DNA from 2 places in the Streptomyces sp. NPDC046831 genome. Region 2 is predicted to be linked to the other one. Evidence: riboswitches for the same ligand, from Rfam matches in the RefSeq annotation. Region 2 holds a riboswitch; the other holds the start of a gene.
The links. Region 2 has a riboswitch for S-adenosylmethionine ahead of ABZ920_RS24815 (aminotransferase class V-fold PLP-dependent enzyme). Riboswitches for the same ligand answer to the same signal wherever they lie in the genome.
Positions count from the first base shown of each region.

Region 1: it holds a riboswitch for S-adenosylmethionine, as region 2 does, so the genes downstream of both, thrC (threonine synthase) here and ABZ920_RS24815 (aminotransferase class V-fold PLP-dependent enzyme) in region 2, are expected to answer to the same signal.

Region 1 covers NZ_JBEYXZ010000006.1:122,820-133,413, reverse strand. The annotation lists gene thrC (threonine synthase) at 1-1,048, opposite strand, end outside; SAM riboswitch class I at 1,067-1,233, opposite strand; gene ABZ920_RS08460 (glucosyl-3-phosphoglycerate synthase) at 1,406-2,374, shown strand; gene ABZ920_RS08455 (trehalose-6-phosphate synthase) at 2,457-3,896, shown strand; gene otsB (trehalose-phosphatase) at 3,962-4,828, opposite strand; gene ABZ920_RS08445 (DUF3263 domain-containing protein) at 5,208-5,444, opposite strand; gene ABZ920_RS08440 (extracellular solute-binding protein) at 5,602-6,846, opposite strand; gene ABZ920_RS08435 (ROK family protein) at 7,030-8,010, shown strand; gene nagA (N-acetylglucosamine-6-phosphate deacetylase) at 8,010-9,194, shown strand; gene ABZ920_RS08425 (1-phosphofructokinase family hexose kinase) at 9,315-10,244, shown strand; gene ABZ920_RS08420 (carbohydrate-binding protein) at 10,248-10,594, opposite strand, start outside.
Region 2 covers NZ_JBEYXZ010000034.1:37,175-47,768, reverse strand. The annotation lists gene ABZ920_RS24850 (hypothetical protein) at 1-1,087, opposite strand, end outside; gene ABZ920_RS24845 (C40 family peptidase) at 1,119-2,117, opposite strand; gene ABZ920_RS24840 (NlpC/P60 family protein) at 2,365-3,417, opposite strand; gene ABZ920_RS24835 (NYN domain-containing protein) at 3,747-5,096, opposite strand; gene ABZ920_RS24830 (hypothetical protein) at 5,156-5,395, opposite strand; gene ABZ920_RS24825 (rhomboid family intramembrane serine protease) at 5,543-6,304, shown strand; gene ABZ920_RS24820 (Lrp/AsnC ligand binding domain-containing protein) at 6,559-6,840, shown strand; gene ABZ920_RS24815 (aminotransferase class V-fold PLP-dependent enzyme) at 7,282-8,664, opposite strand; SAM riboswitch class IV at 8,881-8,997, opposite strand; gene trpD (anthranilate phosphoribosyltransferase) at 9,132-10,196, opposite strand; gene ABZ920_RS24805 (cytochrome bc complex cytochrome b subunit) at 10,363-10,594, opposite strand, start outside.

The sequences.
Region 1 (10,594 bases), on a different contig from region 2:
CGACCTGCTCGTCGTTCACGTCCTCCACGGCGCCGCCGGTGCGGCGCGCGATGTCGAGGACGTAGGGGCCGTCGGCCGGGTTGCCGATCGCCAGCGACTTGGCGATGGTGTCCGGCTTCTGCGGGCGGACGACGTCGTGCCCGGCCTTGAAGGCGGTGGACACCGGCGAGCAGCCCTCGGCCTGGGCGCCGAAGATCCTGTACGGCCGGTCCTCGACCAGCCCGAGCCGGACCAGCTCCTGCAGGCCCTTGTCGATCTTCGTGAGCTGGGAGCCGGAGGCGACCGGGACGACGATCTGGTCGGGCAGCCGCCAGCCGAGCTGCTCGCAGATCTCGTAGGCCAGCGTCTTGGAGCCCTCGGCGTAGTACGGCCGCAGGTTGACGTTGACGAAGCCCCAGCCCTCGCCGGCCGGGTCGCCGATGAGCTCGGAGCAGAAGCGGTTCACGTCGTCGTAGTTGCCCTCGATGCCGACGAGCTCGCCGCCGTAGACGGCGGCCATGACGACCTTGCCCTGCTCCAGGTCGTGAGGGATGAACACGCAGGAGCGGAATCCGGCGCGGGCGGCCGCGGCGCCGACGGCGCCGGCCAGGTTGCCGGTGGAGGAGCAGGACAGCGTGGTGAAGCCGAAGGCGCGGGCGGCCTCCAGGGCCTGGGCGACGACGCGGTCCTTGAAGGAGTGCGTCGGGTTGCCGGAGTCGTCCTTGACGTACAGCCCGCCGGTCACGCCGAGCTCGCGGGCGAGGCGGTCGGCCTGGACAAGCCTGGTCCAGCCCGGGTTCAGGTTCGGCTTGGTCGCCACGTCCGCGGGGACCGGCAGCAGGGGCGCGTAGCGCCAGATGTTCGCCGGACCCGCCTCGATCCGCCCGCGCAGCTCCTCGGTGTCGTACGCCGAGAAGTCATAGGCGATCTCCAGCGGGCCGAAACACTCCTCGCACGCGAAGACCGGTCCGAGGGGGACGCGGTGGCCGCACTCGCGACAGCTCAGGGCCGCGGCGGGGCCGAGGTCGACGGCGGAGTCGGTGCTGCTTGCAACTGTCTGCACAGCCATGTGAGGCGAGGCCCTTTCTCCTCATCTTCCTCACGACGCATCTCGCCGTGAGACGGATTTGGCACCTTCCCTAGCCGGGAGCCTCGCGGGGACGATCCGTGCTCGCACAGCGATCGTCACGAGAACCGGCTGGAGGGTTGCCGGGGCTTCATCGGGCCGTGTCCCTCTGCCCCTCTGGATGAGCGGTATGTGATTGTCGGCGCGCGGTGGCCTCCCGACATGCGATGGTCACCCGCGTTGTTCAAGACTGTAACCGAAGGCCAGGACAGTTCAGAGAGTCGTCCGAACCGCGAGACGGATCACGAACCGTGCGTTCCGTCACCGTGATCCGAGGCATCAGTGAGGGAGCCGCCGACCATGCTGGAAGAAGTCGAGCGCTGGCTCAGGACCCGCTCCTGGTCCGTCACCGATCGTCCGCTGCACAGCATCCTGGCCGCAAAACGCGCCGGCGGCACGTCGGTGAGCGTCGTGCTGCCCGCGCTCAACGAGGAGGAGACGGTCGGCGACATCGTCGCCGCCATCCGCCGCGACCTGGTGGTGCGGGCGCCGCTCGTCGACGAGATCGTCGTGGTCGACTCGGGCTCGACCGACCGCACTGCCGAGGTCGCCGCCGCCGCGGGCGCGCGGGTGGTCCACCGCGACGACATACTCCGGCGCATCCCGGCCGTGCCCGGCAAGGGCGAGGTGCTGTGGCGCTCGCTGCTCGTCACCAAGGGCGACATCGTCTGCTTCGTCGACGCGGACCTGCGGGAGTTCTCCTCCGACTTCGTCACCGGGATCGTGGGCCCGCTGCTCACCGACCCCGGCGTCGACCTGGTCAAGGCCATGTACGACCGCCCGCTGGCCCTGGCCGGCCAAGAGGCGTCCGGCGTGGTGGCCGGGCAGGGCGGACGTGTCACGGAGCTGATGGCCCGGCCGCTGCTCAACATGCACTGGCCGCAGCTCGCCGGCTTCGTGCAGCCGCTCGGGGGCGAGTACGCGGCACGCCGCTCGCTGCTGGAGCGGCTGCCCTTCCCGGTCGGCTACGGGGTCGAGTTCGGCATGCTCGTCGACGCGCTGCACCTGGTGGGCCTGGACGCCCTCGCCCAGGTCGACGTCGGCGTGCGCCGGCATCGCCACCAGGACGGGCAGGCGCTGGGCCGCATGGCCGCCGCGATCTACCGCACCGCCCAGCTGCGCCTGGCGCGCGGCCATCTCCTCCGGCCGTCCCTCACCCAGTTCGAGCGGGTCGAGCACGGCTTCGCGCCGCGGACGTACCCGGTGGACACCGAGGAGCGGCCGCCGATGATCGAGGTCGCGGAGTACGCCTCCCGGTGGGTGGCGTGAAGACCGCCCTCCCCGCCGGTCCGGCCGGTACGAACCGGAACCGTACGTTTGAGCGTTTCCGGGCCGGGCTAGGTTGAGGCGTATGGCTTCAACGCACGGTGCCGAGGTGCTGGTCGCGTCCAATCGCGGCCCGGTTTCGTACGAATTGCGCGAGGACGGCTCGCTGCACGCCCGACGCGGAGGCGGAGGGCTGGTGTCGGGTCTGTCGGCGATCGGGCCCGAGGCGGGCGCGGTGTGGGTGTGCGCCGCCCTGAGCGACGCCGACCGCGAGGCGGCCCGCCGCTTCGAGGGCGGCCGCCGGCTGCCGGCCGACGCGACCGGCGGCCAGCAGGTCCGCATGCTCGACATCGACGCCGGCGTCTTCGCCGACGCCTACAACGGCATCGCCAACTCGGTGCTGTGGTTCGTCCACCACATGCTGTACCAGACGCCGCTGGAGCCGGTGTTCGACGCGGAGTTCCGGCGCCAGTGGGCGTCGTACGAGGCCTACAACCGCGCCTTCGCCCAGGCACTGGCCGAGGAGGCGGCCGAGGGCGCGGCCGTCGTCGTCCAGGACTACCACCTCACCCTGGTCCCGGGGATGCTCCGCGATCTGCGCCCGGACCTGCGCATCGGCCACTTCTCGCACACGCCCTGGGCGCCCGTCGACTACTTCCGGATGCTCCCGGACGACATCGCCGAGCAGGTGCTGCGCGGCATGCTGGGCGCCGACCGGCTGGGCTTCCTCACCCGGCGGTGGGCGGACGCGTTCGCCGGCTGCTGCGAGGAGATCGTCGGCGGGCTGTGGGACACACGGGTGGGCGTGCACGGGCTGGGGGCCGACGCCGCGTTCCTGCGCGACCGTTCCCATCGGGCCGACGTGGACGAGCGGATGGCCGCCCTGCGCGAGGAGATCGGCACCGGACCCGACGGCGCTCCGCGCAGGACGATCGTGCGCGTGGACCGGACCGAGCTGTCGAAGAACATCGTGCGCGGCCTGCTGGCCTACCGGCGGCTGCTGGAGGACCGCCCCGAGTGGCGCGAGCGGGTCGTCCACGTGGCCTTCGCCTACCCCTCCCGCCAGGACCTCGAGGTCTACCGCGCGTACACGGCCGAGGTGCGGCGGCTCGCGGAGGAGATCAACGAGCGGTACGGCACGCCCGGGTGGACCCCCGTCGTCCTGCACGTCAAGGACGACTTCGCCCGCTCGCTGGCCGCCTACCGGCTGGCGGACGTGGCGCTGGTGAACCCGATCCGGGACGGCATGAACCTGGTCGCCAAGGAGGTGCCGGTCGTGTCGGACGCGGGCTGCGCGCTGGTGCTCTCGCGGGAGGCCGGGGCGTTCGCGGAGCTGGGCGAGGACGCGATCGCGGTGAACCCGTACGACGTGGTCGGGACGGCGGCGGCACTGCACGAGGCGCTGCGGATGCCGGAGCACGAGCGGGCGGAGCGCTCGAAGCGGCTGGCGGCGGCCGCGACGGCGCTCCCGCCGGCCCAGTGGTTCCTCGACCAGCTCACCGAGCTGGACGGCGAAGCCGGCTGACAACGGCCCGGCCGCACCGGCGCCCCGGGCCGACGCCGGCTCGGCGTCGGCCCGGGGCGCCGGTCTCAGTGCAGCCGTTCCGCCAGGGCCGTCAGCAGCTCCACCACGCCCGCCGGGCCGTCGACCACCAGGTCGGCCCGGTCCGCGAGCTCCGTGACCTCGGTACTGCCGCTGCAGACGAGCACGCCGGGGACGCCGTCCGAGCGAAGGGTGTCGACCGCGGCGTAGGCGGGCAGGTCGCCGAGGTCGTCGCCGGCGTAGAGAACGGAGCCGGCGCCGACCCGGCGGGCGTACTCCGCCAGGGCCACCCCCTTGTCCATGCCCGGCGGACGGAGCTCCAGGACCAGCCGGCCCGGTTCCAGGAGCAGCCCGTGCCGGTCCGCGAGGCCGGCGAGGGGCTCGCGGAGCAGCTCGAACGCGGCCTGCGGATCCTCGGCCCGGCGGGTGTGGACGGCGACGGCCCGGCCCTTCTCCTCGATCCAGGTGCCCTGCCAGGCGCCGACCCGGTCCAGGAGACCGGGCAGCTCGGCGCGGGCGGCGGCGACGCCGGGGTACGGGGGCGGCGCGACGACCTCGCCGGTCGCGGCCTCCCAGCGTTCGGCACCGTAGTGGCCGAGGACGACGAGGCGTTCCAGGCCGGGCACGCCCGCGAAGCCGCCGTGGCGCACCGCGACTCCGGCGGGGCGGCCGGTGACCACCGCGACGGCGCCCACCTTCGGGGCGAGCGCGGCCAGCGCGGGCACCGCGTCCGGGTGCGCCCGGGCCTGGTCCGGGTCCGGCACGATCGGGGCGAGCGTCCCGTCGAAGTCGAGCGCGATCACCGCTTTCCCGGGCTGCGCGAGAATCGCGTCGAGCCCGTCCCGGCCGGCCTGCGTGGCGGGCGTCGGCAGGGGGTGCCTGGGGTTGGTCGAGTCCGTGTCGTGGCTGCCCATACGGCGAACCTATCCAGCGTGCCGCGACCGCACGCCTGCGCGAAGCGCCTGTCGTCCCGAACGACGCGACGGGGACGCGAACGGCCCACCGTCGCCGGCCCCGGCGGCGCGGGCGGATCGGCCCCCTGCCCGCCGGCCACCCGCGCGCGACCCGTCAGCCGGCCCGGCGGGCACCGGCGGGCGGCACCGCCCCGACGGCCGAGCGGTGGTCCGGCAGCGACGGCGGTCCGCGCCGCACACCCACGCGCCCTGCGCCATCCCTCGGCCGCGCCGCCGGCGGCGGGACGCCGGGGCCGGCACCGCGCACGGGGCCCTCACGGCCCGAAACGCTGCCGCAGCAGCGACGACGACGCGGCCGGTGAACCGCGCGCCCCGCACCTCACCGCTCCCCGCGCCGCCTCTCCCGCACCCGTCGCAGCCGGTTGACCGTGACCGGGTCGTGGGCCAGCGCGCGCGTGTCGTCGAGGAGGGCGTTGAGCAGCTGGTAGTAGCGCACCGGGGACAGCCCGAGCTCCTCACGGATCGCCCGCTCCTTCGCACCGGGTCCGGCGAAGCCGCGGCGCTCCAGCGCGAGGATGTCCCGTTCCCTGCTGCCGAGCCGCTCCTGGTCGTCCATACCGGCACGGTAACCCCGGCCACCGACAGCACGGCGGGCCGGCGTGCGGCCGCACCCCGCGGGCCGCGGCGGGCCGCCCGCCCGCCGGGTGCGGCCGTCGTCGCGGCGGCCGGCACGGCCGCCCTCCCCCGGCAGGGGCGGCCGGCGCAGGCGGCGCCTACTCCGCCGCGCTGTCCGCCGTGGACGCCGTCGCCTGCAGCCGCCCGAGGACCGCCGACGGGCTGCCGTCCGGGGCGACCGCCTGCCCGATCGTCTTCTTGATGTCCGCGCTCACCCGCGCCCACGACGTCTTGCCGACCGGGTAGAGCTGGGCGACCGGCAGCTCCTGCAGGAACGGCCGGAGATCCTGGTCCTCCTCCGCCTGCGCCATCACCTCGGACGCGGACTCGGTGACGGGCAGCAGGTCGTACTCCCGGGAGAAGTCCAGGACGTTCTTCTCGCTGTAGACGAAGTCGAGGAAGTCGCCGACCTCGTCGCGGTGGCCGTTCTTCTTGAACGCCGCCATCCAGTCCGTGACGCCCATGGTCGACTCGGGCGTGCCGTCGCGGCCCGGCATCGGCACCATGCCGAACTTCACGCCCTTCTTCGCCGCCTGCTGCATCAGCGTCGGGTGGCCGTTCAGCATGCCGACGTCGCCGGCGGCGAACGCGGCGAAGGCGTCCGCGCGGTTCAGTCTGCCGGGCTCGATCGGCCCGGTGAGGCCCTTGCCGACCAGCTCGTCCTTGAGCCAGGTGAAGGTCTCGACGTTCCGCTCGGAGTCCAGGGTGTAGGTGCCGACGTCGTCGGTGTAGCCGGCGCCGCCGCTCAGCAGCCACTGCATGGTCTCGGCCTGCGCCTCCTCCGGCCCGAGGGGCAGCGCGTACGGGTACTTCACGCCCTCGGCCTTCAGCGCCCGGGCCGCGGTCGCGAGCCCGCTCCACGTCTTCGGCGGGGTGACGCCGGCCTCGGCGAAGAGGGCCTTGTTGTAGAACAGGACGCGCGTGGAGGCGGCGAACGGGATGCCGTACTGCGTGTGCCGCACCTGCCCGGCGTCCGAGAGCTGGCCGAGGAAGTCCGCCTGGACCGGGATGGAGAGCAGGTCGTCGGCCCGGTAGAGCAGGTCCTTGTCGGCGTAGTCGGCGTACGCCCCGATCTGGGCGAGGTCCGGGGCCTTCCCGGCGGCGACCAGCTCCCCGACCTTGCGGTCGACGTCGTTCCAGGAGTGGACGCTGACCTCGACGTGCACGTCCGGGTGCTCGGACTCGTAGTCCTTCACCAGCCGGTCCCAGTACTTCTGCGAGCTGTTGGCCGCGGAGTCGCCGTAGTCGGCCGCGACCAGCCGGAGGGTGACGTCGGAGGAGCCCGTGCTCCCGCAGCCGCCGAGGACCGCGGTCATGCCCAGTGCGGACACCACCGCGATCATTCCTGTCCTGCGCCGCTGCACTGCCTCTCCCGTCCCGCTCACTGCCGGCTCGCCGCCCGGGGCGCGGACAGGAACGGACCCTGTGCCCCCCGCGACGCGAAACTTTTCGAATCGTCAGACATAAGGTCTACACCACGTAAGTGGACTAGACCTCTTGCGGGTGAAAGGGTCACACTGTCCCCCGTGAGACACGTCATCGCCCTCGATGTGGGCGGCACCGGGATGAAGGCCGCGCTGGTCGCGGCGGACGGCGCCCCGCCGCCCGGGGACGCCTCCCGCCGGCCGCGCGTGCTGCACCGGGCGCGTCGCCCGACCGGCCGCGAACGCGGGCCCGGCGCCGTCGTCGAGGACATCCTCGGCTTCGCCGCCGAGCTGCGCGCGTGGGGCGCGGAGCACCTGGGCGAACCCGCGGCCGCCGCCGGTGTCGCGGTCCCCGGCGTCGTCGACGAGGAGCGCGGCACCGCGGTCTACTCGGCCAATCTCGGCTGGCGCGACGTGCCTCTGCGCGCCCTGCTGAGCGAGCGGCTGGGCGGTGCGCCGGTGGCCGTCGGCCACGACGTGCGCACCGGCGGGCTCGCCGAGGGCCGGATCGGGGCCGGACGCGGCGCCGACCGGTTCCTGTTCGTCCCGCTCGGCACCGGCATCGCGGGCGCCATCGGCATCGACGGCCGGGTGGAGGCGGGCGCGCACGGCGTCGCGGGCGAGATCGGCCACATCGTCGTCCGGCCCGGGGGCACGGCCTGCCCGTGCGGGCAGCGCGGCTGCCTGGAGCGGTACGCGTCCGCGGCGGCGGTCGGCCAGGCCTGGGCCGGGGCCGCGGGGAACCCGGCGGCGGACGCGGCCGACTGCGTACGGGCCGTCGAGTCCGGCGACCCGCGGGCGCGGGCCGTGTGGCAGGAGGCCGTGGACGCGCTCGCCGACGGACTGGTCACCGCGCTCACCCTGCTGGACCCGCGCACGCTGATCATCGGTGGCGGACTCGCCGAGGCGGGGGAAACCCTCTTCGCACCGCTGCGGGACGCCGTCCGGCGGCGCGTCACCTTCCAGAAGCTGCCGTCGATCGTCCCCGCGGCCCTGGGGGACACCGCCGGCTGCCTGGGCGCGGGGCTCCTCGCCCGGGATCTCCTGACCCCCTCCCACGACTCCCCGGAGGTAACCGCCTGATGGCCCCCAGCAAGGTTCTCGCCGGTGCCCGGGTGGTACTGCCCACCGGAGTCGTGCCCGAGGGACGCGTGGTCGTCGAGGGCGCCCGGATCACGCAGGTGGGCCCCGCGCGGCCGGAGCCCGACGGAGGCCCGGCGGCGCTCCCGGCGGACGCGCGGGTGGTCGACGCGCGCGGCCACTGGGTGGTGCCCGGCTTCGTCGACCTGCACAACCACGGCGGCGGCGGCGCCTCGTTCACCTCCGGCACCGTCGAGGACGTCCTGCGCGGCATCCGCACCCACCGGCTGCACGGCACGACCACGCTCGTCGCCTCCACCGTCACCGGCGACCTGGACTTCCTCACCCGGCGGGCCGGGCTGCTCAGCGAGCTGGCCGAGCAGGGCGACCTCGCCGGCGTCCACTTCGAGGGACCGTTCATCTCGCCGTGCCGCAAGGGAGCGCACTCCGAGGAGCTGCTGCGCGACCCGGACCCGGCTCAGGTGCGCAAGCTGGTCGACGCCGCGCGCGGCCAGGCCCGGATGATGACCCTGGCCGCGGAGCTGCCCGGCGGCATCGACTCCGTGCGCCTGCTCGCCGAGCAGGGCGTGATCGCGGCGATCGGCCACACGGACGCCACCTACGAGCAGACGGTGGAGGCGATCGAGGCGGGCGCGACGGTGGCCACGCACCTGTTCAACGCGATGCCGGCCCTCGGCCACCGCGTCCCCGGCCCGATCGCCGCCCTCCTGGAGGACGAGCGGATCACCGTCGAGCTGATCAACGACGGCACGCACCTGCACCCGGCCGCCCTGCGGCTGGCGTTCCACCACGCGGGCGCCGGGCGGGTCGCGTTCATCACCGACGCCATGGACGCGGCCGGGTTCGGCGACGGCCGCTACCTGCTCGGGCCGATGGAGGTCGAGGTCGCGGACGGGGTGGCGCGTCTGGTCGAGGGCGGTTCGATCGCCGGTTCGACGCTCACCCTGGACCGGGCCTTCCAGCGGGCGGTGACGGTCGACGGACTGCCGGTGGAGCACGCGGTGGCCGCCCTGTCCGCCAACCCGGCCCGGCTGCTCGGCCTGGACGACCGGATCGGCTCCCTGGAGCCCGGCAAGGACGCCGACCTGGTGATCCTGGACGAGGACTTCGCGCTCAAGGGCGTGATGCGCCGCGGTGAATGGGTGGTCGATCCCCAACTGGGCTGATCCGTCCGGCCATACGGCGGCGGCGGCCCGCACCTCGACTGGGCCGTCCGCCGTCCGTTTGGCATGATCGTGCCTCCGGCACTTCGCGACACGCGCATTCACCCGGGGGAGGCAGCCGACGTGATCCTGACGGTCACGCTGAACACCGCTCTCGACATCACCTACCGGGTGCCGTCCCTGCGGCCCCACGCCTCGCACCGGGTGACCGCGGTGGCCGAGCGGCCCGGCGGCAAGGGCGTGAACGTGGCCCGGGTCCTCGCGGCCCTCGGGCACGAGGTGACGGTCACCGGCTTCGCCGGCGGCGGCACCGGGCGCCTGCTGCGCGACCTGCTCGCGGGCACGCCCGGCCTGGTGGACGCGCTGGTGCCGGTCGCCGGGGCGACCCGGCGCACCACGGCCGTCGTCGACGAGCGGACCGGGGACACCACCCAGCTCAACGAGCCCGGACCGGTCATCGCCACCGCCGAGTGGTCCGCCTTCCAGGACGTCTACGCGGAGCTGCTCGGGTCGGCTTCGGCGGTGGCGCTGTGCGGCAGCCTGCCGCCGGGGCTGCCCGTGGGGGCGTACGCCGGGCTGGTGCGCGCGGCGCGGGCCGCGGGCGTGCCCGTGCTGCTGGACACCGGTGGGGAGGCGCTGCGGCGGGGGGTGGCGGCCCGCCCCGACATCATCAAGCCCAACGCCGACGAACTGGCCGAGCTCACCGGCTCCCACGAACCGGTCCGCGCCGCCCAGGACACCCGCCGGCGCGGCGCCGGGGCGGTGGTCGCCTCGCTCGGCGCCGAGGGCCTGCTCGCGGTCACCACGGAGGGCCGGTGGCGCGCCGCGCCCCCGGACCGGATCCACGGCAACCCGACGGGCGCGGGCGACTCGGCGGTCGCGGGCCTGCTGTCCGCCCTGGTCGAGGGCCTGCCCTGGCCGGACCGTCTGGCCCGCGCGACCGCCCTGTCCGCGGCGAGTGTCCTGTCACCCGTGGCGGGCGAGTTCGACCACACGGCCTACGCGAAGCTGCTGGGCCGGGTGGCGGTGACGGCGGAGGCCAGCGCGGCCTGAGGGTCAGCCGGACTTCACCCAGCCCTTGGCCAGCCAGAGCTGGTCGAGGTTGGCGTCGCACTGGTTGCCCGGCTCGCACGAGATCTTGATGATGTTCGTGCCCTTGTTGAGCTGGATGTAGTTGAACGTCTTGGTCCAGCCCTTCTCGTAGTCGCCGGCCGGCGCGTTCGCCCAGTTCTTCAGCTTGACGGGCACGCCGGCCGCGGTGCCGTTGACCGTGAGCGTGGCCGTGCCGTCCTTGCCGGGAACGCCGTAGCCGACGAACAGGGTGTACTTGCCGTCCTCGGGGATGCCGTTGACGTTCCAGGTCACCGAGGCGCCGGGGGTGTTGAAGTTCGTGACGTAGACGC
Region 2 (10,594 bases):
GCCGGGCCTCGCCCCAGCGTTCGGCGATCAGTCTGCAGGCCAGCCAGCCCCCCTCGTAGGCCCGGGACAGCCGGGCCGCGTCACCGGTGAAGGCGAAGTCGCCGTCGGCCGGCAGCGCGGCCGGCGCCTGCCCCTGCGCCACGGCCCGCCGCAGCTCCGGCGCCACCTGGCCCGGTGTGCGCCCGCTGCCCCGGTAGCCGGCCCAGTCGGCGTACCCCTCGGACAGCCACAGCGGCGTGGCCGGGTCGGTGTGGGCGCGGGTGGCGACGTGCGCGGCCTCGTGGGTGAGGACCACCTGCCGGCCCAGCGAGCCGAGCACCTCGTAGGCGTCGGGATTGACGACGATCCGGTCGGCGGGCGTCCGGTCCGGCCCCGGCCCGGCCCCCGGCCGGGCGGACCCCGGCTCCGCCACGCCCACCTCGCCGGTGGTGACGGCGGCTATGCCGCGGTACTCCGAGGCGGGCGAGCCGAGCAGTCCGGCCATCCCCTCCAGGGACCCCGGGACGACCACGACGACCCGACGGCTCCAGTCCGTGCCCCAGGCGTCCGACACCGCGGGCACGGCGCGGTCGGCCAGGCCGGCGTAGCGGCGCAGCGCCCCGGTGCTCTGCCCCACCCCGAGGACGAGGCTGTGCCGCCCGCGGACGACCGACACCGGGCCCTGGTCCCACAGCTGCTGGGGCGCCTTCTTCGCGGGCCGGTCGGAGTCGACGGACCAGGCGCCGCCGGCGCCGGTGGACAGGGTCAGCGTGCGGCCGACGGTCACGGGCGCCGTGTCGTAGCCGCGCACCCGGTAGCTGAGCCGCGCCTCGGCGGTGGCGGTGCCGCCGCTGCGGCGCAGTCCGGTCAGCCGGTAGGACCAGGCCGCGAGGGGCAGGGCGCGCAGGTTCGCGTACGGGGTGCGGGTGCCGGTGGCGGCGTACGCGGCCTCGTCGTGGCGCAGGACCGCCTCCGCCCGCCGGTCGAGGACCCGCTGCACCGCGGCCCGGGCCGGGTCCGTGGTGGGCCGCTCCCCGCAGGCCGCCGGCAACACCGGCAGCAGGCAGAGCGCCACCAGTGCGCACCTCGCCCGTCTGCCGGCTGCCATGGGCCGATCGTACGGTGCGGCGCCCGCGCCGTCAGACCCTGGTGACCGCGGCCACCGGCATCATGCCCACCGGGTCGTAGCGCACCGGCGCGCCGGGGTGGGGGGCGTGGATCACCCGGCCGCCGCCGACGTACATGCCGACGTGCCCGGCGTCGGACCGGTAGACGACGAGGTCGCCGGGCCGCGCCTCGGACAGCGGGATCCGGCGGCCCGCGTGCCGCTGCTCCTGCGAGGTGCGCGGCAGCTGGACGCCGGCCCGCGCGTACGCCCACTGCACGAGGCCCGAGCAGTCGAAGCCGGACGGGCCGTTGGCGCCCCAGACGTAGGGGCGGCCGAGGGCGGAGCGGGCGGCGGCGACCGCGAGGGCCGCGCGGCCCGACGCGGCGGGGACGCCGAAGCCGTAGCGGCCGGAGCGGGAGGCGCGGCCGTACGCCGCGCGCTCCTCGTCGGTCAGGGAGCCGAGGAGCTGCCGGGCCCGGGCGAGCTTCGCCTCGACCGTCCGCCGGTGCGCGGCGGCGGACCCGCGGCTCCTGGCCAGTTCGGCGAGGGCGCCGGTGGCCTCGGCGCGCTCCTGGGCGAGTTCGCGCAGGGCCGACCTCAGGTTCCTGAGCTCGTCGGCCTGGCGGGCGCCGATCCGGTCGAGCGCGGCCGCCCTGTCGAGGTAGTCGGCCGGGTCGTCCGAGAACAGCAGGGCGAGGTGGGGATCGATGCCGCCGGTGCGGTACTGGGCCCCGGCGACCGAACCGAGCCTCTGCCGCAGGGCGTTGACGCGCTGCTGCTGCCGGGCGGCGCGGTCCTGGGCGTCGCGCGCCCGCCGGCGCAGCGCGCCGGCGCGTTCCCCGGCCCGGTTGTACGCCTCGGTCGCCTTCTCGGCCTCCTGGTAGAGCCGGTCCACCTCGGCCCGGGTGCCGTCGTGCGGCGCGGCGGCGGCCGGCAGGGCCCCGAGGACCGCGGCGGCGGACAGGGCGCACAGGGCGGCCGCGGCGCCCCGGTCGGATCCGGACGGTGCGGGACGGCGATGGGACCCCACGGGTGGCGCTGCTCCTTCCGCTGGCGGACATGACCGCTTCCCCGGGCGCCGGGCGGAAGAGCCCCGGCGGTCGGGGAAACGCGCCAGACAGTAGTCGCGCCGTCGCCCGGCGACCGGGGGCGTCAGCGGGCCGGCAGCGCGACGCCCCGCCTCGGACGCAGGTCAGAGGCGGGGCGTGGGGTCGGCGCACCGTGGAAATTTTCGCCCGATCGGGCGGCACAGCGGCTTGATCGCGCAGCGGTCCGGGTCAGACCCGGACGCCGAACATGAACGGGCCGCCGATGGTGCCCATCGACTCGTAGCGGACGACGGTGCCGGTGCGCGGGGCGTGCAGCACCTGGCCGTTGCCGGCGTACAGCCCGACGTGGTGCAGGTCGTTGAAGAAGAACACCAGGTCGCCGACGCGCAGGTCGCCCATGGAGTAGATCCGGGTGCCGATGGTCGACTGCGACTCGGAGGTGCGCGGGATGCCGACGCCGGCCTGCGCGTACGCCCAGGAGGTCAGACCCGAGCAGTCGAAGGAGGACGGGCCGGTGGCGCCGTAGACGTAGGGCGAGCCGATCCTGCTCTGGGCGGCGGAGAAGGCCGCCGCGGCCCGGCCGGAGGCGGAGCTGCCGGCGGAGCCGGGGGAGCCGCTCAGGACGGTGCGCTCGCTGGCGCGCGTGGCCCGCGCCTGCTCGGCGGTGAGCTCCGCCTTCTCCTTCGCCGTCAGGGAGTTGAGGAGCTTCTGGGCCTCGGCGAGCTTGCCCTGGACTTCCTTCTTCTTCTTGCCGAGCTCGGTCCGGGTGGTGGCGAGGTCCTTGAGCTTCTCGGTGGCCTCGGCCCGCTCCTGGGCGAGTTCGCGCTGCTTGTCCTGGATCTTCTTCAGCGCGTCGACCTGCTGGCTGCTCAACTGGTCGAGCGTGGACGCCTTGTCGAGGTAGTCGTCCGGGTCCGAGGACAGGAAGAGCTGGACGGACGGGTCGATGCCGCCGGAGCGGTACTGGCCGGCCGCCATCGAACCGAGGCCGTCGCGGAGCTTGTTGAGCTCCTCCTGGCCGCGGGCGACGTTGTCCTGGATGGTGGAGATCTCCTTCTGGAGCTTCTCCTGCTTCTCCTTGGCCCCGTTGTACTTCTCGGTGGCCTGCTCCGCCTGCTCGTAGAGCTTGTCGACCTTGGCCTTGACCTCGTCCTTGCTCGGCTTCTCGCTCGGCGCGGCGTTGGCGGCCTGGGCGCTCAGGGCGACGGCAGCGGCCGCTGCGGTGGTGAGCACGGTCACACGTGCGCGGCTCGGCTGCTTGGGTCGACGGTGGGACGCCACGGGGGCGAGCTCCTTCTTCCTTCAGCCGCCTACCGACACGCCGGTGGGCGGTGCCCTCCGCCGCCACTCACCCCATGTGAGTGGTCACCCGTGCGGAGGTTCGAGCCCAGACCCTAGTGACCCGGCTGTGATCAGTTCAAATCCTGAGCCGGAAAAACTCCTTCATGCCATACATATTTTGCTCTGAACTCACATGCGGTAACGCGACTTTGACCGTGCGTCGCACAAGAGGGCGCTCAATTCGGGCAATGAGCAGGTACGTTGCGCTTGGGGTGTACGCCGCTCAAGGTGCTTTTAGCCGCAACGGCCGGTTCGCGCGGGGAATTCCGTCAGACCCGGGAGAAACGCTTCAGAAGCACGGCCGACGCCACCGGCCGCGCGCCGGCCCTGGCGACCCCGTCGGCCACCTCGCGGTCGGTGGAGGCGACGATGACCGGCCGGCCGGGCGGCTCGGCGCGCACCAGCTGCCGGATCAACTCGTCGGCGGTGACGCCGGGTTTGGAGAACAGCACCCGCACCCCGCGCGGCGGCGCGAGGAGCACCGGGGCCGCCAGTTCCGCCCCGTCGAAGACACAGGTGACCTCGGCGCCGGTCTGCGCGGCGAGCTGGGAGAGCTGGCCGAGCAGCCGGAGCCGCTGCTTCTCCAGCGGCATCTGCGGATAGCCGGTCTTGGTGACGTTGTAGCCGTCCACGAGCAGGTGCGCCTGCGGCAGCGCCAGGAGCTGGTCGAGGATCGCCGGGTCGTGCTCCGAGAGCGCGCGGGCCGCGATGTCCTTGGGGCTCATCCGCCCCGGCTCGACGGCGTCCACGGTCTCCGCGGGCCGCACGGACACCGGCGGCAGCGCCAGTTCCCGGCGCAGGCCCTGGGCGGCGTCCAGCACCGTGTCCAGCAGCAGCCGCAACCGCATGTCCTCGACGCTGCGGCCCTCCCGGGCGGCCCGGCGGGTGGCCTCCAGGGCCGCCTCCGCCTCGGCCAGGCGCGCCTTGACCCGCCGCGCCTCGCTCTCCGCGGCCGACACCTGCGCCTGGCCCTCGGCCCGCACCGCCTCCATCTCGCCCCGCGCCTTGCGCAGCGCGGCCTCGCCCCGCTTGACGTCGCTGAGCGCGGCCCGCAGCTTGCGGTGCAGCGACTCGCCGTCCTTGCGGGCCTGGTCCAGCTCGGCCCGCAGCCGCTCGGTCTCGGCCCTGGTCTGCTCGCGGGCCGCGGCCAGCTCGGCGCGCAGCCGCTCCAGCTCCGCCCGGCTCTCCTCGTCGGCGCGTTCGGCGTGGGCCCGCTGGGCCTCCTCGCCGGCCGCGGTCACCAGCTTGACCCAGCCCGCCGGCCGCAGCACGTAGGCGGCGGCCGCCACGTCGAGCGGGTCCGCGGCCGGGGGCGGCGCGCCGGAGTCGAGGGCGGAGCACAGCTCCTGCTGCGCCTCCTTGAACTTCTCGCCGATGCGCTGCCGGAACAGCGGATCGGTCTCCAGCGCCGCCGCCATGGCGTTGCCCGCGAACTTCGCCCGGCGCGTCGGGGTGAACCGCGCGTACTGCCGCAGCTGCGCGGGCAGCTCGCCCACGGTCAGCGCGCCGAAGGCGTCGGACACGATCTGGACGACCCTGCGGCGCACTCCTTCGGGCAGCGGGCGGTCGAGCACCTCAGCGGTGCCGTCGTCCGGCCCCCCGCCTCGCGTCTCCGCCATCCGTCACCCCAATGCCTGTGCCGGCCCCCTCGGGGACCACCTGTGCGGGCCCGCTCCGCTCAGGAGCCGGCGCCCGGCCTGTCCACGAGTTCCACCTGGTCCACGGCGTTGCACCAGCGGCAGCGCACCGACTCGACGGTCTCACTGACCACCTCGCGCTCCTCGACCGTGGGCTCCCCGGCGAGGTCCAGGTGCACGTACTCGACGACCTTCGACGAGCGTGTCACGTCGAAGCGGGTCAGGTTGCCGCAGAGGGTGCATCGCCACCGGGTCGTGGCGGTCGGCAGGGGAACCGTCATCGTCGCTGTTCGCTCCTTCTCGTGTCCGTCTGCGCCAGCTTCCCTGGTGCTTGTGGCCGTAACCCTACGGGGTGGCGGTCGGTCGCCGCCCGCCCGTCCACGGCGGCGAGGCGGTCTGTTCGGTTGCGTCCCGTTACGCCATGCTCTGTGTTCGTGATCAGCGACGGGAACACGGCGGCCGTCCGGTGGGCACGGGCCGTCCGGGCGGTGCGGGGCGTGCCCGCGCCGGTGACGTACGCCCTGATCGGGCTGTGCTGCCTGGTCTTCCTGGCCGGCCCGGCGGCCGGGCTCGATCCGGCCTACGGCTCCGGCGACGGGCTGCTCGCCGCCCAGCGGTCCTACTTCCGGCGCTGGGGCGTGGTCCCCGCCGATCTGTTCCAGGACTCCGCGGCGGCCGCGCTCACCCCGGCCACGGCCCTGTTCGTGCACGGCAGCTGGGTGCATCTGCTCGGCAACATGCTCTTCCTCTACGTCTTCGGGGCGATGACCGAGGAACGCATGGGCCGCGTCCAGTTCACGCTGTTCTACGTCGCCTGCGGGTACCTGGCCCTGGTGGGCTACGCGGCCGCCAACGCCTCCTCCGCGCAGACCCTCGTGGGCGCGTCCGGGGCGATCTCCGCGGTCCTCGGCGCCTTTCTGTACCTGTTCCCGCGGGCCCGGGTCACCAGTCTCTTCCCGTTCCTGTTCTTCCTGCCCCTCCGCTTCCCCGCGTGGGTGGTGCTGCCCTTCTGGGCGGCCCTGCAGTGGCTGGCGGCGGGACAGGCGTCCCAGGGGCCGGGAGTGGCCTACCTGGCCCACCTGGTCGGCTTCGCGCTGGGCTTCGCGTACGCCTGGGCCCGCTTCGGGGCGGCCCGGGGGCGCCCGGCACGGCCCGGGAAGGGCGGTGGTGGGGAACCGGTGGGCGACTAGTGCCGCGGCAGGCGACGTCCGCCCGGCGAGGAGCGGCGTCCGGTGCGCGCTCCCGGGGTGTCGGCCGGAGGCCCTCGTACCGGATGTGCTCGCGCTTTCGGCCGGTGCGGCGAAGGGGGTCCCCCGTCCGAGCCGTGCGAAACCGGTTCGAGGACGGGGGCGCGTGCCGGGCCTCGCGACGGGGCGAACGTCGTCCGTCGCGGCACTAGAGTGAACTGCGCCCCTGCTCCGGCCCCCGAGGGAGAGAACCAGCCGTGATCACCGCGATCGTCCTCATCAAGACCAGCGTGGACCGGATCCCCGAGATCGCCGAGCAGATCGCCTCGCTGGAGAGCGTGAGCGAGGTCTTCTCCGTCACCGGCACGTACGACCTGATCGCCATCGTCCGGGTGCGCGAGCACGAGGACCTGGCCGAGGTCATCCCCGGCCGGATCAGCAAGATCCCCGGGGTCGAGGCGACGGACACGCACGTCGCGTTCCGCACGTACTCGCAGCACGACCTGGAGGCGGCCTTCGCCATCGGGCTCGACTCCTGACGACCCGGAGCCGCCGGTCCGCCCGCCGTGCGGGCCGCCGGCGCGTGCGGGGCGCACGGCCGCGCGCCCACGCCGCCGCGCGCCGGCACGGCCGCGCGCCGGCACGGCCGGGCGCCCACCCGGCCGGCTGCCTGCCGAAGACCGGCCCGGCCGGCTCCCTTCCCGAAGGCCGTGCGGAGGGCGCCGACGTGGAGCGTCGGCGGCCGGCGCCGCCGCGGCGGATCGCGCCCCGCGGGGCGTGCCGTTCGGGCGCGGGCCCGCACGGCCCAAGGGCGGGCTGGGGGCACGGCGCCGGCCACGCGACGCCGCGGCCGAGCCGCCGGCCTCGCGCGTGCCGGGCCCTGCGACGCCGGCCCGATCCGGACGACCGGGCCGGCCCCGCACCGGCATCAGCGGCCGACCACCAGCCAGCCCCCTCACCAACCTCTCCGGACCGCACACCTAGACCGCCGGCACGCACCGGCCGTTCTCCGTCCGGTACGTCCACTGGGCGCCGTCGCGCACGAGTTCCCGCACCGCGGTCACGAACCGTTCCACGTGCTCGTCGGGCGTCCCGGCGCCGAAGCTGACGCGGACGGCGTTGAGGGGCGTCCCGCCGGGCGCGGCGTCGGGCGACCCGCACACGCCCTGGACCTGCGGGTCGCCGCCCAGCAGCGTCCGGACCAGCGGGTGGGCGCAGAACAGGCCGTCCCGGACGCCGATGCCGTACTCGGCGGAGAGCGCGGCGGCGAGGTGGGAGCTGTTCCAGCCCTCGACGACGAAGGAGATCACCCCGACGCGGGGCGCGTCGTCGCCGAACAGCGACAGGACCCTGACCCCGGGGACCGCCGCGAGGCCGGCGCGCACCACGCGGACCAGGTGCCGCTCCCGGGCGACCAGGCCGTCGAATCCGGCCTCGGTAAGGGCCCTGCAGGCCGAGGCGATGGCGTAGGCGCCGATGACGTTCGGGGAGCCGGCCTCGTGCCGGGCGGCGGTGTCGTGCCACTCCACGTCCACTCCCCCGTCGCTCCGCCGCGTCACCGCGCGGCTGGCGCCGCCGCCCGCGAGGTAGGGCTCCGCCGCGCGCAGCCAGTCGGCGCGCCCGGCCAGCACGCCGGAGCCGAAGGGGGCGTACAGCTTGTGGCCGGAGAAGGCGACCCAGTCGACGTCGAGGTCGCGCACCGACACCGGGTGGTGCGGGGCGAGCTGGGCGGCGTCCAGGACGATCCGGGCGCCGTGCGCGTGGGCCGCCGCGGCCAGTTCCCGCACCGGCCACAGCTCACCGGTGACGTTGGAGGCGCCGGTGACGCAGACGAGCGCGGGACCGTGGTGGGCGCGGTCGGCCAGCGCCCGCTCCAGGACCCGCACGGCCTGCTCCGGGCTGCGCGGGGCGTCGAGGCAGGTCAGCCGCGCGTCGTTCCAGGGCAGCAGCGCGGCGTGGTGCTCGGTCTCGAAGACGAAGACGTGGCAGTCGGCGGGGAGCGCGCGGGCCAGCAGGTTCAGGGAGTCGGTGGTGGACCGGGTGAAGACCACCTGGTCGGTGTCACGGCAGTCCAGGAACCGGGCGACGGTCCCGCGGGCGTTCTCGAAGAGGTCGGTGGACAGCTGGGAGAGGTAGCCGGCACCGCGGTGGACGCTGCCGTAGTACGGCGCGTAGGCCGCCACGTCGTCCCAGACCCGCTGGAGCGCCGGGGCGCTGGCCGCGTAGTCGAGCGCGGCGTAGCCGACCTCGCCGCCGGTGACGAGCGGGACGGTGACGTCCCGGCCCAGGACGGGCAGCGGGGCGCGGACGGACTGGTCGGGGGCGACGGTGGGGGCGGCGGGAAGCGGGGCGGAAACGGACATGGCTGAACTCCCGTGAGACAGGCGGCAGCCCTCTGCCGGACACCTCGGAGACCACGTCGACGGCACAGGAGGGCGAGCCGGGAAGGGGACATCCCGGAGAAGGGGAAAAGGGTGTGCGGAGGCGGGGCTCTGCGGCCCTATCGCATTCGCTTGCTCACGGAAGGCTCCCTCGACGACCAGGACCCCTGGTCCCACGCTCGGCGAAAGCGTGCGAGGGGTCCGCGCTTGCCGCAGACCTCGCTGCCTGCGGCCTGGTCCTCACCCGGGGCACCCCGCCACGGACGGAGGGTTGCCGGACAGCCGGCCGGGGCCTTGTGGCTGTCGCTCATGACCTGGACAGGAATGTACGGGACGTGATCAGCGGGCCGCAACCCGTGTCCGGATGACGGGACGGCCGCGGACGGCCGGGTGCCGGCACCCGGAGGCACCGGCACCCGTTCCCGTGGAAGGCCCTCCTGGGAGGCCGCTCACTTGTTGCTGGCGGCGACCCAGCGCTCCAGCGTCCGCCGCGCGGCCCCGGAGTCGATGGACTCGGCCGCCTTCGCCATGCCGGTCCGGATCTGCGCCGTCAGGGGCTCGTCGCCCGGCTGGAGGGCCACCAGCGCGGCGGCCGAGTTCAGCAGCACCGCGTCCCGGACGGGGCCCTTCTCGCCGTCGAGGATCCGGCGCGCGACCTCGGCGTTGTACGACGCGTCCGCGCCGCGCAGCGCGTCCACCGGCACCAGCTCGATGCCGACGTCCCGCGGGTCGAAGACCTCCTCGGTGACCTTGCCGTCCCGGACGACCCACACCCGGGAGGTGGACGTGGTCGTCAGCTCGTCGAGGCCGTCGTCGCCCCGGAAGACCAGGGAGGAGTTGCCCCGCTCGGCGAAGACGCCCGCGACGATCGGCGCCATGCGGGCGTCCGCGACGCCCACGGCCTGCGCCCGCACCCTGGCCGGGTTGGTCAGCGGGCCGAGGATGTTGAACGTCGTGCGGATGCCCAGCTGGCCCCGGGCGGCGGCCACGTGGCGCAGTGCCGGGTGGAAGCGCACCGCGAAGCAGATGGTGATGCCCGCCTCCTCGGCGACCTCCGCCACGCGCTGCGGCTTCAGCCCGAGGTTGATGCCCAGCTTCTCCAGGACGTCCGAGGACCCGGACGCCGAGGACGCGGCCCGGTTGCCGTGCTTGACCACCTTCACGCCCGTGCCCGCGACGACGATCGACGACATCGTGGAGATGTTCACCGTCCTGGCGCCGTCGCCGCCGGTGCCGACGATGTCGACGGCCGGGCCGGGCACCTCGATGACGGTGGCGTGCTCGTACATCGCGCGGACCAGGCCGGTGATCTCCTCGACCGTCTCGCCCTTGGCCCGCAGGGCGACGGCGAACCCGGCGATCTGGGCGTCCGTCGCCTCGCCGCGCATGATCCGGTCCATCGCCCAGGCCGTGTCGTCCGCGCTCTGGTCGCGGCCCTCCAGCAGGGCGTTCAGCACGCGGGGCCAGGAACGGCCCGCCGCGGTGTCGCCTCCAGCGGGGGTCACAGCGCTCATCAGCCGCTCCTGGGTCCGGTCCCGGACGCATCCGGGACGCTCGGGAAGGGGGAGCCCGCCGCGCGGGCGGGCACCTTCCACCCTATCCAGCCCCGGGCACGGCGAAGGGCCCCCGTCCGCAGACCGGACGGGGGCCCTTCGCCGTGGCGCGTGGCGTGCGCAGCGATCAGTGGTGGCCGTGACCGCTCGTGATCTCCCTGTACTCCTCTACGGTGGGCTTCGAAATCTGCGACTCCTCGCCGTAGTAGGCGTTGCTGAGCTTGGCGCGCAGCTTCTGCGCTCCCTTGACCTTGCGCTCGACGCCGTTGCCGTCGACCGTCGGTCCGATCTCCGCCGGCTTGTACTGCTCGTGCGCGGTCAGCGTGTAGAGCGTCTCCTGGCTGAGCGGCTCGTGCACC